3 regions of the Mycetocola sp. 2940 genome follow, and region 3 is predicted to be linked to each of the others. Evidence: predicted binding sites of a transcription regulator. Region 3 holds the regulator's gene; each other region holds the start of a gene.
What was found. Region 3 encodes HspR, which represses chaperone genes until heat shock. Its sites were predicted from a motif close to AAGTTGAGTCNNNNNGACTCAACTT; they were not measured.

Region 1 (7,411 bases), 120 kb from region 3:
GAGTATTTTCTCGAGTGTGTGCGGACCGCGACCGATCCGGGCTTCAGCCCGACGGCATCCGCGGTCCGCGCCCTGGAGGTCGCGCTGGCAGCTCGCCAGTCGCTCATCAGCGGCGAAACCGTGCCGCTCGAGGAACGAGCCTGAGCGTTCCCGTCCACCGCACATCGCGCAACCCGAAAGGACCCACGGTGACATCGATCCGCCGAGGCACCCTGACCCTGCCGACCTCGTTGTGGGGGCCGGCGAATCCGCTGCCGAACATCTTCGGCAGCGGCGACATCCACGCGGAATCGGGGTTCGAGGATGCCGAGAACATCGACGGGGAGGGCGTCGACGAGCGACGGAGCCGGGCTCAGACCGCGCTGCCCTACCTCGACCAGGACGGGTACCTCGCCCGTGAGCAGCTGCAGGAGCATGCCACCATCGTGCTCGAGAACGAGCACCTGACGGCGACATTCCTGCCGGGGCTCGGCGGGCGGCTCTGGTCGCTTCTCGACCGTGCGACCGACCGGGAACTGCTGCACCAGAACGAGGCGATCCGGTTCCGCAACCTCGCCCTCCGCAACGCCTGGTTCGCCGGCGGGGTGGAGTGGAACATCGGCATGATCGGGCACTCCCCGTTCACCAGTTCGCCCGTCCACGCCGCAGCGCTCAGCGGCCCGAACGGCGAGGTGGGGCTCCGGTTCTTCGAATTCGAGCGCATCCGCTCCGTCAGCTTCCGCGTCGACGCGTGGCTGCCCGACGACTCGCGTGAGCTGTTCATCCGCGGGACGATTCTCAACGATTCATCCCGCGCGACGCCGATGTACTGGTGGTCGAACACGGCCGTTCCCCAGCAGGATTCGACGCGCGTGCTCGCCCCGGCGGCATCCGCATGGAGGTACGGGCACGAGCGCGTGCTCAGTTCGGTTCCGGTTCCGGTCGTGGACGGCGTCGACATCACCTGGCCGGCCCGGACCTCGAACACCGTCGACTACTTCTTCGACACGGCAGGCACGCGGATGCCGTGGGTCGCCGCGGTGGACGGCACCGGTTTCGGTCTCGTGCAGGCGTCGACGGCAAACCTGCCTGGACGCAAACTGTTCGCCTGGGGTCAGGACCGGGGCGGGCGGCACTGGCAGCAGTGGGTGTCGGGGGCGGGCTCGTACTGTGAGATCCAGGCAGGGCTGGCGCGGACCCAGCTCGAATACCTGCGGATGCCGGCCGACACCGAGTGGTCGTGGGTCGAGGTGTATGGGGCACTGCAGCTCGACGTCGCGGTGGCCCACTCGGAGGATTGGGCGGCGGCGACCGCCGGTGTCGCCGAGAACCTTGCCGGCCGGGGCGTTGAGGAGCGGCTCACGGCCCTCCACGGTCGGGACCAGTCCGATGAGTTGCTCGTCGAGATCATCCCGGGCGGGTCCGGCTGGGGCGCGGTCGAGAACGAGTTGCGCCGGCATGAGGGCCGCGACCCGATCGACCCGCGCACGCCGTTCCCGGCGGACGCTGTCGGCCCGGACGAGCAGTACTGGTTGCGCCTGCTGGCCGGCGAGCCCGCAAGCGCTGCCGAACTCGACCCGTCACAACCGCCCCGCTCGTACCAGATCGACCCGCGCTGGGTGCCGTTGCTCCGGCGGCGGGACGACTGGCTCGCTCTGCTCCACCTCGGGGTGATCGCGGCCGCGTCAGGGTCGTTCGCCGAAGCCGGCGAGTTGTGGCAGGCATCCGTCGACCGCACACCCAACGCGTGGGCGCTGCGGAACCTGGGTGCGCTGGCCGCGGACCGCGGCAATTGCGCTGAGGCCGTCGGCTCTTACCGTTCGGCGCGTGAACTGGCGCCGGACCTGCTCCCGCTGACCCGGGAGCTGCTCTCGGTTTTGCACCGCGACGGGCAGGCCGCGGAGGCTCTGGCGGTGATCGAGTCCCTTCCGTCCAGGCAGCGCGAGGACGGGCGAGTTCTTCTCGCCGGGGCGCGCGCCGCGTTGGCGACCGGGGATGTCGACCGGTGCCGCAGCATCCTCGACCGCAAGCTCGTGATCCTCGACCTGCGGGAGGGTGACTCGCTGCTCGAGGACGTGTGGAACGAGTACCAGGCGGCGGTCGGGTCTGCCGACCCGCTGCCGACGGAGTACGACTACCGGATGTGACCCTCGCACCCCCCGCGAGTTGCTGCAGATGAGGGTGTTCACCCGCCGGCGCACCCCCGCATTGTCAGCAATTCGCGGTCGATTCTCATACATGAGTGTCACGATTCAGGAATGACGGTCACGACGACATCCGTAACGCTGGCGCACCAGCTGCGTGCCGCCGGGCTCGGCTGGATTCCCGAGTCGGGCGACCAGTTCTGCCTGGACACCACCGAGTTCGAGGGTGAAGTGTTCACGGTCAGCGACATGACGATCGAACCGCACGACTACGACACCGGGACGATCTTGGGTTTCAACGGCACGACCGAGTGGGCGCTGGATTCCGTCGCCCTGGAGAAGACGCTATGGCTGCCGCGGGAGGATCAACTCCGTGAGCTTCTCGGTTCGACGTTCAGTTTTCTGCTGCGCGTCGACGAGATGTGGGTGGTCGAGATCGACCGCGGCGGGCACAAGCTGCGTTTCGACGCCGCAACGGCTCCGGATGCCTACGCGCTCGCCGTACTCGGGGTGCTCAGCGCGCAGACCGCCTGACCCGGAGCTCGGCCCGCTCGCTGGAGGAGCGCAGCGACGACGCCGAGGCCCCGCACGCTCGACGCGCAGGGCGCACGCTTCGGTCGCTGGCGCTCCCTCAAGCGAGCGGAGTGTGGCGAACTCCCAGCCCTACGCAGCCACCCGCGCCTCGACCGGCCGACGCTCGACGAGCAGCTCGTCGCCCCCGACCGACACCGCGATCGACGACCCGGCGTCGAACTCTGCGTCGACCATGAGCCCGGCAATGCGGTCTTCGACCTCGCGCTGGATCACCCGGCGCAGCGGACGGGCACCGTACTCGGGTTCGTAGCCGCGGGTCGCGATCCAGTCGACGGCATCATCGGTCGCGCTGAACTCGACGCCCTGGGCGCCGAGCCGTGCGGCCGTGCGCGCGAGCAAGAGCCGGACGATGTCGTGCAGCTGCGACTGTTCCAGCTTGCCGAACAGCACCACCTCGTCGATCCTGTTGAGGAACTCGGGACGCATCGCCTCACGCAGCTTGCCCATCACCCGGTCGCGAAGCGCCTTCTCCGAACCGAAGCCGCTGCCGTCAGCGGAGTCCGCGACGAAGCCGAGCGCACCGCTCCGGCTGGCGAGGAACTCCGAGCCGATGTTCGAGGTCATGATGACCACCGTGTTGCGGAAGTCGACCGTGCGGCCCTGGCCGTCGGTCAGGCGACCGTCGTCGAGCACCTGCAGCAGCAGGTTGAACACGTCGGGGTGTGCCTTCTCGATCTCGTCGAGCAGGATCACCGAGTACGGGTTGCGGCGCACGCGCTCGGTCAGCTGACCGGCTTCGTCGTAGCCGACGTATCCGGGAGGGGCACCGACGAGCCGCGACACCGTGTGCCGTTCGCCGAATTCGCTCATGTCGAACCGAAGCATGGCGCTCTCGTCACCGAACAGCGACGCGGCCAGAGCCTTGGCGAGTTCGGTCTTGCCGACACCGGTCGGGCCGAGGAACAGGAAGCTGCCGACCGGCCGGTTCGGGTCGCCCATGCCGGTGCGGTTGCGACGCACAGCCTTCGCGATCGATTCGACGGCGTCGTTCTGCCCGATCACCCGCTCATGCAGTTCGGACTCCAGCGAGCCGAGCCGTTCCCGGTCGCCCTGGGTCAGCCGGGTGGCGGGGATGCCGGTGGCCCGCGAGATGATCTCAGCGATCTCCGCTTCACCGACGACGGCAGGAACCGAAGCGGATGCCGCGGCATCCGCTGACGCTCGATCCGTCGACTCGGCGGCGGCGATCTGCAGGGTCAGCACCTCGATCTCGTCTCGCAGCCGGGACGCTTCTTCGTAGTGCTCGGCCGCGACCGCCTCGTCCTTTGACGCCTCGAGCGTGGCGACGTGGTCGCGGATCGCCGTGGTGTCGACCTTGGGAGCCTTTCGGAGGCGCAGCCGTGCGCCGGCCTGGTCGATCAGGTCGATGGCCTTGTCGGGCAGGAACCGGTCGGTCACATACCGGGCGGACAGGTCGACGGCGGCGCGGAGGGCCTCGTCGGTGTAGCTGACGTCGTGGAACTCCTCGTAGCGCGGGCGGAGCCCACGCAGGATGGTCTCGGCGTCGGCGACGCTCGGCTCGTTCACGTGCACCGGCTGGAACCGGCGTTCGAGGGCGGCATCCTTCTCGATGCGGCGGTACTCCTTGAGCGTCGTCGCGCCGACGACGTGCAACTCGCCGCGGGCGAGGCGGGGCTTGAGGATGTTGCCGGCGTCCATGCCGCCGCTGTCGCCACCGCCGCCGGCACCGACGACGGTGTGCAGTTCGTCAACGAAGATGATCAGCTCACCCTGGTGCGCCGAGATCTCGTCGAGCAGCTTGGTCAGGCGCTCCTCGAAGTCGCCGCGGTACCGGGTGCCGCCGACCATCGAGGCGAGGTCGAGGCTGATCACGCGCTTGTCGCGCAGCAGTTGCGGCACGTCGTTGTCGACGATGGCCTGGGCAAGCCCTTCGACGACGGCGGTTTTGCCGACGCCGGCCTCACCGATCAGCACCGGGTTGTTCTTGTGTCGCCGCGAGAGGATCTCGATCGTCTGTGCGATCTCGTCGGTGCGGCCGATCACCGGGTCGAGTTTGCCGTCGCGAGCCAGCGCGGTGAGGTCGGTGCCGAACTGGTCGAGCAGCGGGGTGGCGGATGCCGTCGGCTGGCCGGGTGCATCGGCGTGATGGGCGCGGGCGGATTCGTATCCTGCCTGCAGCGACTCCGGGGTGATGCCGAACTGGCCGAGCAGCTGGCCCGCGGGCATCTCCTGGTTGGCCACGAACGCGAAGAAGAGGTGCTCGGGGTCGATGTAGGTCGAGCCGAACGCCCGGGCGACCTGGTACGCCTCAAGCAGGGCACGCTGCGTCGACGATGTGATCGAGGCGGACTGCACTTGGCGATCCGCCTTCTCCGGGAGCCGTTGTTCGACGGCTTCGGCGAGCGCTGCGGGGTCGGTGCCCAGCGAGCGGAGGGCGTCGGCGACCGGTGGCTTCTCGACGAGCACACGGAGGACGTGCAGCGCATCGACCTCGGAGTGGCCGTGTTCGACCGCGAAGCGCGCGGCGTCGGCCAGCACCTCCTGGGTGCGGCGGCTCAGCAGCCGGGTGATGTCGACCGTGCGCCCGGACTGGGCAGCGCGCTGCCCTTGCAGGTAGCGGGCGAGGAATTCGTCGAACGATTCGCTTTCTGAACCGGCCGGACCGAAGAATGTGGGCATGTGTCCTCCTGGAACTTGAGTGCCTTCGACTCAACTCAACGGCAGCACCAGATCGGGTATTCCCACCCGCTTCAAAAACTTGAGTCGCTCCGACTCAAGTCATCCTGTGGCCCTGTCCGGACTCGCGGCGCGCGCCGGGTCACCCACTCCGGACCAAAACACCCGGCGCGCCGGATGCTTCGGTCCGAAGCGGATGACCAGACGTTGTGCCAGGGCGCCGGCTCAGTCCACCGGCAGCAGCGTCGGGCGCTTCGGCTCCCGCCCGTCACCGGAGGAACGCCCGGTGACCCGGCGCCCGATCCACGGCAGCACGAACTCGCGGTAGTACGCGGCAGTGTTGCGGGAACGCGGCCCGGCACCGGCGGCAGCGACCTCCTCCACGCCCCACTCCTCGGGCACCGGCACGCCCAGCCCGGTGAGCACGTTCGACGCGACGCGGGCGTGCCCGAGGGCGTTGAGGTGCAGCTTATCGACCGACCAGTAACGGATGTCGGTGAGCGTCTCGTCTGCCCAGTTGTTGACCAGGGTGACGGGAGTGTCGCGCAGCGCGGTGAGCACGGCATCCGCCAGCAGGTCGCCACGCTTCTGCATCAAGCCGCCCATCGGCAGGTGCCGCGACGGGTTCGCGCCGGCGAGCACGACGATGTGGAGCCCCGGCGTCTCGAGCGCGCGGTGCACGAGCTTCACTGTCTCGTCGACGACCCAGCTGATCGCGACTCTCGGCCGCATGATGTCGTTGCCGCCCCCGTTGAACGTGAGCAGGTCGGGGTTCAGGGCGAGGGCCGGCTCGAGCTGTTCGGCGATGATCGGGCCGAGCTTGCGGCCGCGGATGGCGAGGTTGGCGTACCCGATCTGTTCGTCGGCTGAGGCCTGCAGCCCCAGGGCGACGAAATCCGCCCAGCCGCGCACCCGCCCGTCGGGCAGCTCGTCGCCGACGCCCTCGGTGAAGCTGTCGCCGAGCGCGACGTAGCGGGAGAAAGGTGCGGTCATATCGTGGTCACTCCGAACGGATGCCGCCGGTGAGCCGGGTGCGCAGCGGGCAGCATCCTCCATTATGGGTTGCCGTCCTGTGGATGCTGCTGAGCGGCATCCGCCCCCCACTTGAGGTTCTTGTCGAACGGGGCCGATGGGTCTAATGTGCGGGGCAGACGCTCGATGTGCGGTTGTAGGGGACGCGCATCACCCGCCTGGCCACGCAACCCGACGTGCAGGGAGCACCCCATGCGTATTGCCAAGTCGTTTGCAGCAGGGGCGGCTGGCGCTGCCCTCGTGCTTTCACTCGCCGCCATCCCGGCCCTCTCGCAGGGGCCGAAGCCAGCGGTCGCGGAACTCGCCGCGACTCCGGACGCCGTGCACTTCACGGCGTCCGGGGACTTCGGCACCAACCAGAGCGCATCCGACGTTCTGAACGAGATCAAGGCGATCGGGCCGGACTTCCACGTCGCCCTCGGCGACCTGTCGTACGGCGAGCCCGGCACCGAGCAATCCTGGTGCGACTTCGTCACGTCGCGGGTGGGAGCAGGGTTCCCGTTCGAACTGCTCACGGGCAACCATGAGAGCAACGGTGAAGACGGCGCCATCAACAACTTCTCCGCCTGCCTGCCCAACCAGCTGCCCGGGGTCATCGGAACGTACGGTCAGCAGTACTACGTCGACGTTCCGCAGGTGAACCCGCTCGTGCGCTACATCGGCATCTCGCCGAACCTGACCTTCCCGGACGGCATCTGGTCCTACGCGGCGGGCACACCCCGGTACCAGTGGACCGAATCCGCCATCGACAGCGCCCGCGCGGCGAACATTCCCTGGGTCGTCGTCGCGATGCACAAACCATGCCTGTCGATCGGCATGTACACCTGCGAAGTCGGCCCCGCCATCGCGAACCTGCTCGTGTCGAAGAAGGTCGACCTCGTCCTCAGCGGGCATGAGCATCTCTACGGGCGCACTCACCAGCTGGCGCATTCCACGGCCTGCACGGCGGTCAACCCGGGCAGCTACAACCCGGCCTGCGTCGCGGATGCCGACAACGCGATGAGCAAAGGCGCCGGCACGGTCTT
Region 2 (7,411 bases), on a different contig from region 3:
TCGCCGAGGAGTACTCCGCGCAGCGGGCGTACGAGATGGGCGCGGTGAACGCCGTCGTGCCGCACGCCGAACTCGAATCGACCGCGCTGGACTGGGCGCGCACCATCCTGACCAAGTCGCCGACCGCGATCCGCATGCTCAAGTTCGCCTTCAACGCCGTCGACGACGGGCTGATGGGCCAGCAGGTCTTCGCCGGGGAGGCGACGCGCCTCGCCTACGGCACCGATGAAGCGGTCGAAGGGCGCGACTCATTCCTCGAGAAGCGTGACCCGGACTGGTCGCAGTACCCCTGGCAGTTCTGAGTCCCGACCCGCCTGGGCGGGAGCTGTGACGCCGTAACTGGGGGTTGGTGGGAGGGCCGAGAACCTGTTCCTTCCCCTGTCGTGATGCCACTATGGGCCGGTGGCAGCAGATAATCTTCCCCAGGTGGCCGAGCCCGCCGACGAGATCGTTCTCACGCTGCTGGGAACGGATGCAGACTTCCGCGGCCGAGTGGAAACGTCGCTGGTGCGCCTGGGAGTTCCTGCCGTCCTGTTGGTCGACGTCCAGCGCGGCGTCTTCCATTCCGTTCTGGTCAAGCTCCTGAGCGACAAGAAGGGAAGGCCATTGCGCTGGGCGACTCATGCCATTGGCGTGCACGGTCTGCAGGCGTTCGAATGGACGGATCTCGTCGCCGAGTTGAGCACTGAGCTCGACAGCGTTGTCGCGACGGCGTCTGGAATTTTCGGAGGCGCGGCGGGATTTCCCTGGGCCGAAGAAGACGTCGACGAGGATCCCGACGAGAACGCCGAGATGGACGTCGAGATCGCGGCGATCGATTCGGCTTTCGCTGTGGAATCCTTCACGTGGTACACACCGGGCGCGCCCGACATCGTGGGCTTGATCGCCCAGCAGGCGGGTCAGGCGCTGACGGTCTGCGCGACCGGTCCCGGGTACGTTGCGGGGCCGACGGAGTCGCCCAATTCGGTCTCCGAGAGTGGGTGTTGGCAAGCGAAGGGCGGAGTCTTCCTTGCGCGATCGGGTGACCGGCGAGGTGCAGGCTTTTCGTCGAAGCAGGGGCCAGTCGTGCATTGGTGGGATGAAAGGTGGATTCTTGTGGACCCTTCCCAGCCCTGGGAGGTCGATGCCGACGGTCGGCGTGTCAGGGATTATGTCGACCTCCTCGTGCCCCATGCGGAGCCGTCGCCGTGGATGACGAACTTCGGGCTCGACGATGAGCGCGCCGAACAACTGCGGGTACTGCTCCGCAAACAGTCGAGCGACGACGAGACGTTCGACCGACTCGTCACAGTGCTCGGTCTACCGACTCTCCTTTCGGATGTTGCTTCCGAACGAGTGAAACTGGTCGACGTCGATGGGGTGGAGACGATTCAGCCGAGTACCCTGCGCCAGGAGCTCGCGGCGACGTTTGACGACCTGAAGGGAATTGGTCGGGAGTTCAAGGACCTTGGGCGTGAGCTGACAGACATCGGCCGCGAGGAGTGGGAGCGCCCCTTGGCGGGGCAGGATCGCTGGCGGGAGTGGAGGAGGCGGCGCGCTCCGGGATATCTGGCGCTCATGGGCACCGGGTTCGTTCTTGCCGCGGCCATGCTGGTCATGCGGCTCGCTGAGGGAGCAGATCTCGGGTCGACGTGGTGGAGGTTCGCGCTGCTCGCGTACTGCATCCTCGAGGTGGCCTGGCCGAGACGTGGCACGGCACCCGATCACCGGGCTTTCGACGCCACTGAAGCGGACGAAGCCGCCGACCCCGCCGACGCGCAACACACCTGACGCGAGCCTCACCACGTCCGCGCCAGCGGCGCGCGGCGCTGGGCGAAGCGCCGTTCAAGGGACGAAAAACGCTGCTAAGCCGGGATTTAACAGCGGTTCGCGTCCCTTGAACGAGTCGGCCCCGCTGGTTGGAGAGACGCCTACACTGAGAGCATGACGCGGATGCTCGTGAGGGTTCCGGCGACGAGGCCACTAGACCTCATGGTCGAACTGCGGCGCGCCCTCGACCTCTCGGGACCGGCCGTCACCCCCGTGCCCGAGGAGCCGAGCGCCGGCGGACCCGAGGAGGTTCCGCAACCGGTCGGCGTCGTGATCGAAACGTCCGGATCGACCGGGGTCCCCAAGCGGGTCGCTCTCAGCCGGGATGCTCTTCTCGCGAGTGCGGCGGCCAGCGCCACGATCCTCGACGGGCAGGGCCAGTGGCTGCTCGCCCTCCCAGCCCACTACATCGCCGGGGTCCAGGTACTCGTGCGGTCGATCGCCGCAGGCACGATACCCGTCGTGATCCCCTCCGGCCGGTTCGACCCGGCCGCCTTCGTCGAGGGGTCGAAAGCACTCTCCGGCGAGCGGCATTTCACGTCGCTGGTTCCGCTGCAGCTCGCCAGACTGCTCGACAGCCGTGCCGGGCTGATGGCGCTCCGCCGTTTCGACGGCATCCTCGTCGGTGGGCAGGCGACGCCGCCGCAGCTGCTCCGGCGCACCGAGCAGCTGGGCTTGCCGATCTTCCGCACCTACGGCTCGAGCGAGACGTCAGGTGGCTGTGTCTACAACGGTGTCCCGCTGCCCGGGGTTCACGTGCGGGTGGTCCACGGTGAAGTCGAACTCGCCGGGCCGATGCTCGCCGAAGGGTACCTCGGCGATGACGCACTCACCGCCCAGACCTTCCCCGTCGCCGACGGTCACCGCTGGTATCGCACCGGCGATCTGGGCGAGTTCAGTGACGGTGTGCTGCGCGTCACCGGGCGGGCCGACAACGTCATCATTTCCGGGGGCGTCAACGTCTCCCTGGACCGGGTCGAGCACGTGGTGCGCGGACTGCCCGACCTGACCGACTCGGTCGTCGTGGCCGCGCGGCATCGGGAGTGGGGCGAGGTTCCCGTTGTCGTGACGACAGGCGGGCATCCGTCGCTCGCCGAAATCGCGGATGCCGTCGCAGACTCGCTGGGCAAGCCGGCGCGCCCCGCCCACATCGTTCGCCTCGATGAGCTGCCGCTGCTGCCGTCAGGCAAACCCGACCGCCTGGCGATCGTCGCGATCGTCGCGGTCACGCTGCACAGCGACGACCCGGAGGTCGGACCGTCAGGCACCTCGGGCTGAGCACACAGGGCTTCTGAACACAGAAAGGCGGCCGGGGCGCTGCCCCCGGCCGCCGCCTTTCGGAGACTCCTGCGAATCAGGCGTCCACCGACTTCTGTCCTTCCTTCACGGTGAGGGTCTGCTGTTCGTTTCCTGCCGCGACCTCGATCTTGCGTGGCTTCGCTCGTTCGCTGACGGGGATGGTGACGCTGAGCACCCCGTTGGTGTAGTTGGCGGCGATCTTGTCGACGTCGACACCCTGGCCGAGGTTCAACTGGCGGAGGAACGAGCCTGACATCCGCTCACGGGCGATCCACTTGGCGCCCTCCGCCGTCGTCAAGGTGCGCTCCGCGCGGATGGTCAGCAGTTGACCGTCCACATCGATGTCGACGGAACCGGGGTCAATGCCAGGCAGGTCGGCGGAGAGAACGTAGTGATCGTTCTCGCGGTACAGGTCCATGGGCATGAGACGCGGTCCCTGCCGGGTGCCGAGCAAAGCCTCGGTCGCGCGGTCGAGTTCACGGAACGGGTCAAAGTTGAGTGCCATCTGTTGTGTCCTCCTTGTTCTGTTCTGCGTGTAGTTGAGAGTTGAGCGTATGTGACTCAACTTCCGAAAAATATGTTAGCCAGCAGCCGGAAAATGTCCAGCCCGATCCTGTTTGCCGTGAGCGAACAGCAGCCCGGTCGCGCCCCGGTAAACTGCGTACGAACAGAGGGAGGTTGCCCGGTGGCAGCTAAATCACAACGGATCACACCCCCGCAGTCGCCGAGCGGCGCACGGCCGAAGGGCCGCGGCCCGAGCGGGAACCCGGCAGCGAAGCGCTACGAGAAGATCCGCCCGGCCACGTTCGGGGACTGGGTCGCCGGGGCGCGCGTCTTCACCCTCTCGATGTCGATCTCGCCGGTGCTCGTCGGCACCGGGGCCGCGATGGTGGCCAACGACCCCGGTGAATACCACTGGGTTCGCGCGCTGCTCTGCCTCGCTGTCGCCGTGTGCCTGCAGATCGGCGTGAACTACGCGAACGACTACTCCGACGGCATCCGGGGCACCGACGAGCACCGTGTCGGCCCGTTCCGGCTTGTCGGCAGCGGCAAGGCGCGCCCGAAGACCGTACGCGCCGTGGCTCTCGCCTTCTTCGCCGTCGCCGCGGTCGCCGGCCTCGTGCTCACCATCATCACCGGGCTGTGGTGGCTCATCGCCGTCGGCGCCGTCGCCATCCTGGCCGCGTGGTTCTACACCGGCGGTCGCCGGCCGTACGGCTACAACGCGCTCGGTGAACTCTTCGTCTTCGTGTTCTTCGGACTCGTCGCCACCCTCGGAACGGCGTACGTCCAGTCGTTCACGCTCAACCAGGAGGCCTGGCTGGGCGCGGTCGGCGTCGGCCTCATCTCCGTTGCCACCCTCATCGTCAACAACATCCGCGACATCGCCCAGGACAAGGCCGCAGGAAAGCGGACCCTCACCGTCCTGCTCGGCGGAACCGCCAGCCGGGTGCTGTACATCGTCTGCCTGCTCGTGCCGTTCGGCATCGCCGCCTGGCTCGCGGTCTTCTACCCGATCGCCTGGTTCGCCCTGTTCGCCCTGCTCGCGGCGCTGCCTGCCGCCCTCATCGTGGCGACGGCACGCACGCCACGCGAATTCGTGCTCGCGCTGAAGCTGACGGGCCTCGTGCAGCTCCTCTACGGTCTCGCGCTGTTCTGGGCGTTCTGGAAGTAGGTCAGCGTTCGGTCCGCGGGTCGGATGCCGCGGCATCCGACACCGCGTCTTCAGCGCTTTCGTCGGCGGCCACCGGCTTCGCACCGTGCCGCAGTTCGTAGAGATCCCGGGAGACCGCTTCGCGCGGGGTCCGCAGGAAGATGTAGGAGACGCTGAGGCCGATCAGGGCGGCGAGAATCGTCGCGATCCAGGGCTCGATCCCGAGCAGCAGCAGGACCGTCAGCGGCACGGCGAACGTGAGCAGGCGGAGCACGGAGTAGGTCACGACGGGAGGGATGCGTTTCACTCTTTCAAGTGTAGGCGGGCACGCCGGGAGGACCGTTTGGGGGTCACGTCAAGGTGGGGGAACTCCCAGATCCCGGCGCTACGATGGGGTCATGCGTTGGTGGATCATTCTGGCGGTCGTTCTCGTTGTCGTGACGATCTATTCGGTGATCGATTGCGCCCTGATTCCGGCGAACCGGGTCCGCGGCCTGAAGAAGCCGGCCTGGATCGCCATCATCCTTCTGCTGCCGGTGCTCGGTGTCATCCTCTGGTTCACGATCGGCCGTGCCCGCGCCAGCCAGGTCTCGAAGCCCCGCCTCGCGCCCGACGACGACCCCGCCTTCATCGGGACACTCGGCCGTGACCGCGAACAGGACGAACGCATCCGACGCCTTGAAGAGGAACTCGCGTCGCTGGACTCCGATGCGCCCAATCCTGACGTGACCGGCAAGGCCACGCCGACACCGGACGACAGCCCTGACGGCTCGGCCGGGCACACGCCCGACGAGTCGGGCAGAACGGATGCCTGACTCCGGTCCGGCAACCACCTACGCGGTCGCGCTTCTCGAAGAGTTCGTGCGCCTCGGCGTGCAAGACGTCGTCGTCTGCCCCGGGTCACGGTCACAGGCGCTCGCGCTCGCGGCAGCCGCACTCGAGCGCGCAGGCTCGATCCGGCTCCACGTCCGCATCGACGAGCGCGTGGCCGGATTCCTCGCCCTCGGGCTCGCCATTGAAAGCGGGGTGCCCGCCGCCGTCATCGTCACGAGCGGCACGGCGGTCGCGAACCTCCACCCGGCTGTCCTCGAGGCGCACCATTCCGGGGTGCCCCTGCTCCTGCTGACGGCCGACCGTCCCGACGAGCTGCGCGGCATCCGTTCCAACCAGACCACCCATCAGGCTGGCATCTTCGGCACAGCAGCGCGGCTGTCCCGTGACGTTCCCGCGCCGATGGGAGCGCCCGGCGACGTGTCATCCGCCCGGACGCTCGCCCGGCTGGCCGTCGATGCGGCGGTCGGGGTGGGGCCCGCCGGCGCCGGGCCGGTTCAGCTGAACCTGGCGCTGCGCGAGCCGCTGTCGACTCCGCTCGCGGCACTCGAACCCGTCGAAGCGACCAGTCACCCTGAAGCGGGCGCGCCACGGATCACCCGGCCCGGGATCCTCCTCGAGCGTGGAAAACGCACGGTGGTGATCGCCGGCCACGGTTCGGGGCCGGTGGCCGAAGCGCTCGCCCACGCGGGCGGCTGGCCGCTTCTCGCCGAAGTGTCGAGCGGCGCACGGTACGGCAGGAATCTCGTGGTCGCCTACCGTGAACTGCTCGCCGACCCGGAGTTCGGCGGACGGGTCGAGCGCGCCGTCGTCTTCGGCCACCCCACCCTCAGCAGGCAGGTGCCGGCGCTGCTCGGCCGGGATGGCGTCGAGGTGATCGTCGTCGCACCGACCGGGGATGAGGTGTACAACCCGGGTCGGCGTGCCGCCCACATCGTCGGCGCGGCCACCGTCGTCGACGGCAGCATCGACCGTGCCTGGATCGGCTCATGGGTCCAGGCCTCCCGGCAGATCTCGGAGGCGAAATCTCAGGACGTCGCACCGGACCTGGAGGCCGCGCATTCGCACGACCCGGCCATCCGGCTGGGCTACGTGAAGTCCGAGTTCGAGGCGGTCCGCGCCCGGGTCGACCGGCGGATGCTCGCCCTCGCGGTGTGGGGAGCGACCTGGCCGCACGACCGGCTCGTGATCGGCGCGTCGCGGCTGATCCGCGACGTCGACGAGGCGGTGCCGGGCAAGAAGATCACGGTCCACTCCAACCGGGGGCTCGCCGGCATCGACGGCACCGTCGCCACAGCCCTCGGCATCGCGCTGGCGAGCCAGGTCGACGGCGCCGGAATCACCCGCGTGCTGCTCGGCGACCTCACCCTGCTCCACGACGCCGGCGCCCTGCTCGGCGGGATGGGTGAGGCGATGCCGCGGATCCAGGTCATCGTCGGCAACGACGGTGGAGGCACGATCTTCGACGGGCTCGAGGTGGCTGAGTCCACCGAGAGCGCCGATTTCGACCGGGTGCTGTACACGCCGCAGCGGGCGGACTTCGCCTCGCTCGCCGCCGCGTACGGCTGGACCTATGTGAAGGCGACCAACCGGGGTGAGCTCGACCAGGCGCTGACCGCGCCCGTGGCATCCGGGGTGTTGATCGAGGTCCCGCTCACACGGTGACCGCGGGCTCGCAAGCGCTTGCCCGCCGGGACTTTCGCGGCCACACTGTGCAGATGAAACCGAACAACGATGCTGCGTGGGACGCTGAACCCTCCACCCTGTTGCGCGTCGGCGAGAACTTCCGGCTCTCGGATGTCGATGCGGACGCGACTC
Region 3 (7,411 bases):
GATCACCCCCGTGCCGCACCCGAGGTCGATCGCCGTTTCGGCCGCGGGGAGCCCGTCGAGAAAACCGAGGAGGAACCGGGTGCCGATGTCGACCTTCGTGCCCGCGAAGGCGGCGCCGTGGGCACACACCCACAGGCCGAGGTCGTCATGGAACTCCCGCGCCGGCCAGCGCGAGTTCCCCACCGGCCGGCGCGGTTCCCGCGCGGTGAGAACGCGTGACTTCTGCTGCGCGAGCGATGCGGTGACCGACCCGAACAAGGCGCCGAGGACGTCGGTCATCGCGTGGGCCATGTGCTTGACCCGTCCGCCGGCGTACACCGTGACATCCGCTGCCGCATGCCTCGCAATCAGGTCGGCGATTTCGGCGAGGGCGTCGAGCGACCGCGGCAACTGCAGCACGACGACGCGAGCCCCCTCGACGACGGATGCCTCCAGCGGCAGATTCGTATACCCATCGGATCGTGAGAGGGTCGCCGCGTTGTTCGCGAGGGCTCGCTCACCCGAAAGCTCATCCTGGTGCACGCGGATGCCGGTGGCCCCGGCAGCGACAGCGCCCAGCGTCAGCGCGCCGAAACGATCTCCGATCACCGCGACATCGCCCGGTGCCGATGCAGCAAGATCCGCTGCTGCCACGTCGAGCAGGAGCCGATCGGTGGCGTCGAAGGCGAACAGGTTCGGCGCCGAAATTTCGGGCCAGCGGCTCAGCCGTTCGAAGGGGAAGTCCGTCACCGTCTCAGGCTAGCGGGGCCGCCGCGGGGCCGGGCACGCACCCCGGCCGCGTCAGCTCCTTCCCGGCTGCTGCTCCTGGCGTTCGCGGAACGCGTGCGCCATCCACCACCAGCTGAGCAGGCCGATCCCGGCGTTCACGAGAACACTGAGGAGGAGGAAGCCCACGCCGATGCCGATGAACGGTGCGACGTCGAAGCCGGTCAGGTCGGGCACCCCGCCGACCCCCTCGGGTGACCCGATGTCTGGCGTCCAGAGGTTGAACAGCCCGGATATCGGCGAGCTCAGGGCGCTCAGCGCCCAACTGCCCACGATCGCGATCCCGAGGGCGCTCCAGGTGACGGCGACCGGGCGGTTCACCCGGTGGCTGCGGAGGATCCCGAGGCTGGCGAGGTAGCCGAGAATCCAGAGGATGATGCCGAGGATGACCAGACCGATCATCCAGGGCAGGAACGTGGACCACGCGTCGGCGATGAACCGTTCGAAGTCCTCCGGCGGCACACCCCCGTCGATCGAGATGTCGTCGCGACTGTTCGTCGCCGCCCAGGAGAACAGCGTGCTGAAGAGCGCGCCGAACAGGCCGATGGCAAGCGGGATCGCGACGAGGGCGAAACCGAGGCTCATGAGCGAGAAGCCGACGGCACCGGCAAGCATCGCTCCGCGCTTCTGCCGGGGCGCGAGAGGTGGTCGCGGCGGCACTGCCGGGCGTGCCGGGGCCTGTGCGATATAGCCGGGCTGCGGGTATCCCTGCTGCACCGGGTACTGCTGCTGCGGATAACCGTGCTGCTGCGCCGGATAGCCCGGCTGCGGTGGATATTGCTGCGGATAGCCCTGCGGCGGATACTGCTGCGGGTAACCCTGGTGGGGCGGGTATTGGCCGGGGTTACCCGCCTGCTGCGGATAGCCGGGCTGCTGGATCGGGCCCGGTGCGGCCGGCGACGCGCCGGCCGGGGGCAACGGCGTTCCCTGCGGAGGCGCGAGGGGAGAACCCGGTGGCGGGCTGGCCTGCTCGCCCTGGCCGGGCCGCGGTTCTGTCGGCGGGTCAGGCTCGCGCTGCGGGGTGACTGACGGTTTCTCGTCCGGAATTCGGGGCTCGTTCTCGCTCATGCGGCTCAGCTTAACCACCGACCCGGATCGGCGTAACCCACCCTGGGTACCGATCGGAACCGCCCTGGGTACCGGCAGCTCAACGCTGGAACGGCCGCCAGACGACGAGTTCGGTTCGTCGCTGCGCCCGCGTGCCGCTCTTGAGAGGGACGACGTCACCCTGGGACCCGGCGGCGAACACCCGGCGCCCCGGCGACTTGACGAGTTCATCGGCGAGCGCGTGTTCGAGCTCGCGCACGCGGGCGCGCAGGGCGACGACCTCGTTCTCGAGGGCGAGGATACGACCGATGCCTTCAAGGCTGACGCCTTCGGCGCTGAGCCGCGCGACCTCACGCAACTGCACGACATCGCGCATCGAGTACCGCCGGGATTTACCCGCGGTCCTCGTTGGGGAGACGAGGCCGAGCCGGTCGTACTGCCGCAGCGTCTGCGGATGCATTCCGGCCAGCTCGGCCGCCATCGCGATCGCGAAGATCGGCGAATTCTCGTCCATGATCGTTATCCCCGGGCCCGGACGATGAGGTCGTCGCGCGGGTTTTCGTGCGGTTCGAGCTCGTGGAAGCGCTCGAGCGCAGCACGTGCCTCAGCGCTGAGGTGCGACGGCACCGCAACCTGGACGACCGCGAGCAGGTCGCCTGTGCCTTTCGAGGTCGACACGCCGCGTCCTTTGACCCGCAGCACGCGGCCGGAAGGAGTCCCGGGCGCGACCCGCAGCTTGACCGGCTCACCGCCGAGGGTCGGCACCTCGATCGTCGCGCCGAGCGTCGCCTCGACGAACGTCACAGGAACGTTCACCCGCAGGTTCAGCCCGTCGCGCTCGAACACCGGGTGCTTCCGCACCGCGACGGTGAGGACGAGGTCGCCAGCGGGCCCGCCGTCGGGAGACGGGTGGCCCTTGCCGCGCAGCTTGATCTTCTGGCCGTCGGCGACCCCGGCGGGAATGTTCACCTTGATCGTTCGCCCCTCAGCGGTCTGCAGGGTGATCTGGTCACCCTTCGTCGCCGTGAGGAAATCGATGGTGGTGGATGCCGTGACGTCGCGGCCGGGGGTCGGGCCGCCGAAGCCGCGGTAACCGCCGCTCGGCTGGCCGAAACCACCGCGCCCGAAGACCCCGCCGAGGATGTCGTCGAAGTCGGCCTGCTGGTAACTCGTGCTTCCCCCGCGTCCGCCACCGCCGAACATCCCGCCGAAGACGTCGTCGAACCCGCCGCCCGCGCCGCCGCCACCGGGGGCGGTGAAGCGGGCGCCGGAGCCCATGGCGCGGACCGCGTCGTACTCCTTGCGCTGTTCAGGGTCGTTGAGAACGGAATACGCCTCGCTGAGTTCCTTGAACTTTGCTTCTGCGTTCAGATCGCCCGCGTTGGAGTCGGGGTGATACTTGCGCGCGAGCTTGCGATAGGTCTTCTTCAGTTCGGCCGGTGTGACATCCTTCTTCACGCCGAGAATCTTGTAGAAGTCCTTATCGAACCAGTCCTGACTTGCCATCAGGCCTACTCGGGAACGGCGACAACGACCTTGGCCGCCCGCAGGAGAGTCGAACCGATCGTGTAACCGGTCTCGACGACGTCGAGGATGGTTTCGGTTTCGACGTCGGGGCTGGGCTGCTGGAAGATCGCCTCGTGCAGGTTGTGGTCGAACGGCTCGCCTTTTTCACCGAACGGCGCGAGGCCGAGCTTCGCGATGCTCGTGCGCAGCTTCGCGGCGATCGCCGAGAACGGGGTGTCGGCCTCGAGGTCACCGTGCTTCTCGGCGCGGTCGATGTCGTCCAGCACCGGGAGCAGCACTTTGATGACGTCACCGGTCAGGCGCTCGCGTTCCATCTCGCGGTTGGCCTCGGTGCGCTTGCGGTAGTTCGCGTATTCGGCGCTCACGCGCTTGAGGTCGACGAGGTGCTCGTGTTCCGGGGAGGCGTCAGCGACGCGTTCCGCATCGACCTCCTCCTCGAGACCGTCGGCCTGGGCTGCGTCGAGGATGTCCTGGACGGTGAGTTCGTCGTCGTCGATCGTTTCGGGGAGTTCGGAGTCCACCTGCGACTCAGGGTCGGAAGCAATCGCTTCCGACCCTTCGTCCACTGGCTGAACCTCGTCGCCGTTTTCTGGAGTCGGGTTCGTGTCAGTCATCGTTACTTTCGTGCCCCCGTCGAAGAGTCGGTCTCGGTCTCGTCGTCGACGACTTCAGCGTCAACGACATCCTCCTCGGATGCCGCATCCGCCGGCTGCTCAGCGCCGCCGGTGGGTGCTGATTCAGCCTGCTGCGCCTGCGAGTAGATGGCCTCGCCGAGCTTCACCTGGCTCTCGTTGAGCTTGTCGTACGCGGTCTTCACCGCGGCCTCGTCGTCTCCGGCGAGGGCCGACTTGAGCGCGTCGACATCGCCCTGCACGGAACTCTTGACGTCTTCAGGCAGCTTGTCGGCGTTCTCACGGATCAGCTTGTCGATCGAGTAGGCGAGCTGCTCGGCCGTGTTGCGGGTCTCGGCTGCCTCGCGGCGGGCCTTGTCCTCTGCAGCGTGCTCCTCAGCTTCGCGAACCATGCGCTCGATGTCTTCCTTCGCCAGCGACGAACCGCCGGTGATGGTCATCGACTGCTCCTTGCCCGTGCCCTTGTCCTTCGCGGACACGTGCACGATTCCGTTGGCGTCGATGTCGAAAGTCACCTCGACCTGCGGGATGCCGCGGGGCGCGGGGGCGATTCCGGTGAGCTCGAACGTGCCGAGGTTCTTGTTGTCGCGCGTGAATTCGCGCTCGCCCTGGAACACCTGGATCGCGACGGACGGCTGGTTGTCGTCCGCGGTGGTGAAGGTTTCGCTCCGCTTGGTCGGGATGGCCGTGTTGCGCTCGATGAGCTTGGTCATGATGCCGCCCTTGGTCTCGATACCGAGAGACAGCGGGGTGACGTCGATGAGCAGGACGTCCTTGCGCTCGCCCTTCAGCACGCCGGCCTGGAGAGCGGCGCCGACGGCGACGACCTCGTCAGGGTTGACGCCCTTGTTCGGGTCCTTGCCACCGGTCTCCTGCTTGACCAGGTCGTAGATGGCGGGCATACGGGTCGATCCACCGACGAGAACGACGTGCGCGATGTCGCCGACGGAGATTCCCGCCTCGCGGATGACGTCCTGGAACGGCTTCTTGGTGCGGTCGACGAGGTCGCTCGTCATCTGCTCGAACTGCGCGCGGGTGAGCGTCTCGTCGAGGTTGGCCGGGCCGTTGGCTGTGAGCGAGAGGTACGGCAGCTGGATCGAGGTGGACATGCCCGAGGACAGTTCCTTCTTCGCCTGCTCGGCGGCTTCCTTGAGGCGCTGCTTGGCGATCTTGTCGTTCGAGACGTCGACGCCGGTGGTCTCCTTGAAGCGCTTGATCAGGTGCTCGACGATGCGCTGGTCCCAGTCGTCTCCACCGAGGCGGTTGTCACCGGCGGTTGCACGGACCTGGATGGTCGAGAAGTCGTCGTCCTTGCCCACTTCGAGCAGGGAGACGTCGAACGTTCCACCACCGAGGTCGAAGACGAGAATGAGCTCGTCTTCCTTGCCCTTGTCCAGGCCGTATGCCAGCGCGGCGGCGGTGGGCTCGTTGATGATGCGGAGGACGTTGAGTCCGGCGATCTCACCGGCCTCCTTGGTGGCCTGGCGCTCGGCGTCGTTGAAGTACGCGGGAACGGTGATGACGGCATCCGTCACGGTGTCGCCGAGGTACTGCTCGGCGTCGCGCTTGAGCTTGGCGAGGATGCGGGCCGAGATCTCCTGCGGCGTGTACTTCTTGTCGTCGACCGCGAAGGTCCAGTTGGTGCCCATGTGGCGCTTGACGGATGCGATGGTGCGGTCGACGTTGGTGACGGCCTGGCGCTTCGCGGTCTCGCCGACGAGCACCTCGCCGTCCTTCGTGAACGCGACGACCGACGGGGTGGTGCGGAGGCCCTCGGCGTTCGCAATGACGGTGGGCTCACCACCTTCGAGGACGGCCACACACGAGTTGGTGGTTCCGAGGTCAATTCCTACTGCACGTGCCATGTGTTTTATCTCCTTAGGACCGGTCAGGGTCTTTTCGATGTCGGCCGGGTTGCGGCCAGCAGATATCAAGTTCGTGACGCCTGCTCAAATAGTTGAGCGGCGATGACTCAAGTTTACCGGTCGCCTCCGTGCTGTCAACTTCTCACGGCAAACCCTGAGCCTGGGCGGCTCAAGTTTCAGACCGACGAAAGCGGGCGGCCCCCGCAGGGACCGCCCGTCAGGAGACGCGAACGCATGCCGTCAGTCGGCCCTCCGGACCGCCGCCGCAATCCCGGCGACGACGAGAACCACTCCCCCGGCCACCAGCCCGGCGATGATCCACGCGCTTGGGTCGACGACGAACGGGACGATCGCGTTCGTCACCATGAACCCGGCGAAGACCAGCACGATGACGCCCCAGAGAATGGTTCCGAACCGGGGCCGGAGGCGCTCCGGCTGCGGGAGGGGCCCGGCCGGGCCGGGCCACGACGCTGCCGGTTCTGTCCGGCCGGAGTCGCCGAACAGCACATCCGTGGCATCCGCGTCCGGTGCCGGCGTTGCCGGCCGGACAGGCGTGGTGTCATTCGTGTCGGTCATCGTGTGCTCCTCGTGGTGTCTGCAATGTCGACGCTTCCGGCGCCGAGCCAGATCCGGACGGTTGTCATGTCGTCGCCGGAGGTGTCGCCGAAGCGCAGCACCTCCCGGTAGGCCGGCGCTCCGCGTTCACGCGCCTCGCCGTCGGCGTCGGTGTAGCTGAGCCCGGCGATGCCGCCGGCGACCTCGAGGACCACGGGCACGTCCTCCGGCAGCACCAGCTCGACGGTTCCGGCGCCCAGCCAGAGTTCGACGGTGCCGCCGACCTCGGCGCCCCGGTCGTCGAGGCCCGACAGGTCGAGTGTGGGTGAACCGGCGGCCATCGAGTATCCGGTCGACGTGCCCGGCGCGGCATCCTCCACGACCCAGGTGGTGTTCCCGACCACCGAGACGGCGGTTCCTCGGGGGAAGACCCCGACGAAGAGCAGCACGAGAATCGCGACGACGGCGAAGAAGCCGAGCGCGCCGCTCTCCTTGCCGCGGATGCCGGCGAGGATCGTCGCGAGGGCGATCACGCCGAGTGCGGTGCCGACGCCGACGAGCACGGCGGTGTCCGAGAACGTGGTGTACCCGAGGGCGACGGCGACGAACACGCCGGCGAGCAGCGCCAGCCCCAGCGAGATCGAGACGAAGGCGGCGCCCGGCTGGCGCCGGCGGTACCGTTCCTCGTGTTCACGGCGCTGCTGGGCGCGGGCCGCATCGCGGGCTTGCCTCTGGGCGTCCCGCTCGGCCTGGCTTCGTGCCTGTGCCGGATTCCAGGCGTTCGGAGAGGCGACGCCGGAATGTGCCGCCTCCGGGGTCGCGTACCAGATGGAGTCGGTCCCGCTAGTGGACGCCGGCCCGGGGGACGAGGCATCCGCCGTGAACGGGGTCGGAGTGCCGAACGACGCGCTGCCTGCCGTTGGGGCCTCGGCCGGTGTCGCCGAGTTCGTCCAGAAGTCTGCATGGGCGCGAGGCTCCTGGCCGGGTGCGGTCGATGGAGTACGCCGGGCGATCACGACG

Region 1: the regulator HspR is predicted to act here: its motif matches at 5,370-5,394, upstream of ABIE24_RS02720 (ATP-dependent Clp protease ATP-binding subunit).
Region 2: the regulator HspR is predicted to act here: its motif matches at 3,652-3,676, upstream of ABIE24_RS16245 (Hsp20/alpha crystallin family protein).

What each region holds. Positions count from the first base shown of each region.
Region 1 is NZ_JBEPSK010000002.1:69,428-76,838, reverse strand. It holds gene ABIE24_RS02735 (Gfo/Idh/MocA family protein) at 1-144, shown strand, start outside; gene ABIE24_RS02730 (DUF5107 domain-containing protein) at 189-2,126, shown strand; gene ABIE24_RS02725 (hypothetical protein) at 2,238-2,657, shown strand; gene ABIE24_RS02720 (ATP-dependent Clp protease ATP-binding subunit) at 2,787-5,357, opposite strand; gene ABIE24_RS02715 (SGNH/GDSL hydrolase family protein) at 5,580-6,347, opposite strand; gene ABIE24_RS02710 (PKD domain-containing protein) at 6,579-7,411, shown strand, end outside.
Region 2 is NZ_JBEPSK010000018.1:45,864-53,274, reverse strand. It holds gene ABIE24_RS16260 (1,4-dihydroxy-2-naphthoyl-CoA synthase) at 1-302, shown strand, start outside; gene ABIE24_RS16255 (hypothetical protein) at 403-1,770, shown strand; gene ABIE24_RS16250 (AMP-binding protein) at 1,924-3,087, shown strand; gene ABIE24_RS16245 (Hsp20/alpha crystallin family protein) at 3,164-3,613, opposite strand; gene ABIE24_RS16240 (1,4-dihydroxy-2-naphthoate polyprenyltransferase) at 3,794-4,783, shown strand; gene ABIE24_RS16235 (DUF4229 domain-containing protein) at 4,785-5,069, opposite strand; gene ABIE24_RS16230 (PLD nuclease N-terminal domain-containing protein) at 5,161-5,577, shown strand; gene menD (2-succinyl-5-enolpyruvyl-6-hydroxy-3-cyclohexene-1-carboxylic-acid synthase) at 5,570-7,258, shown strand; gene ABIE24_RS16220 (PPK2 family polyphosphate kinase) at 7,312-7,411, shown strand, end outside.
Region 3 is NZ_JBEPSK010000002.1:192,214-199,624, reverse strand. It holds gene ABIE24_RS03355 (class I SAM-dependent methyltransferase) at 1-729, opposite strand, end outside; gene ABIE24_RS03350 (hypothetical protein) at 781-1,833, opposite strand; gene ABIE24_RS03345 (heat shock protein transcriptional repressor HspR) at 1,913-2,326, opposite strand; gene ABIE24_RS03340 (DnaJ C-terminal domain-containing protein) at 2,332-3,318, opposite strand; gene ABIE24_RS03335 (nucleotide exchange factor GrpE) at 3,324-3,953, opposite strand; gene dnaK (molecular chaperone DnaK) at 3,956-5,836, opposite strand; gene ABIE24_RS03325 (hypothetical protein) at 6,077-6,412, opposite strand; gene ABIE24_RS03320 (PspC domain-containing protein) at 6,409-7,411, opposite strand, start outside.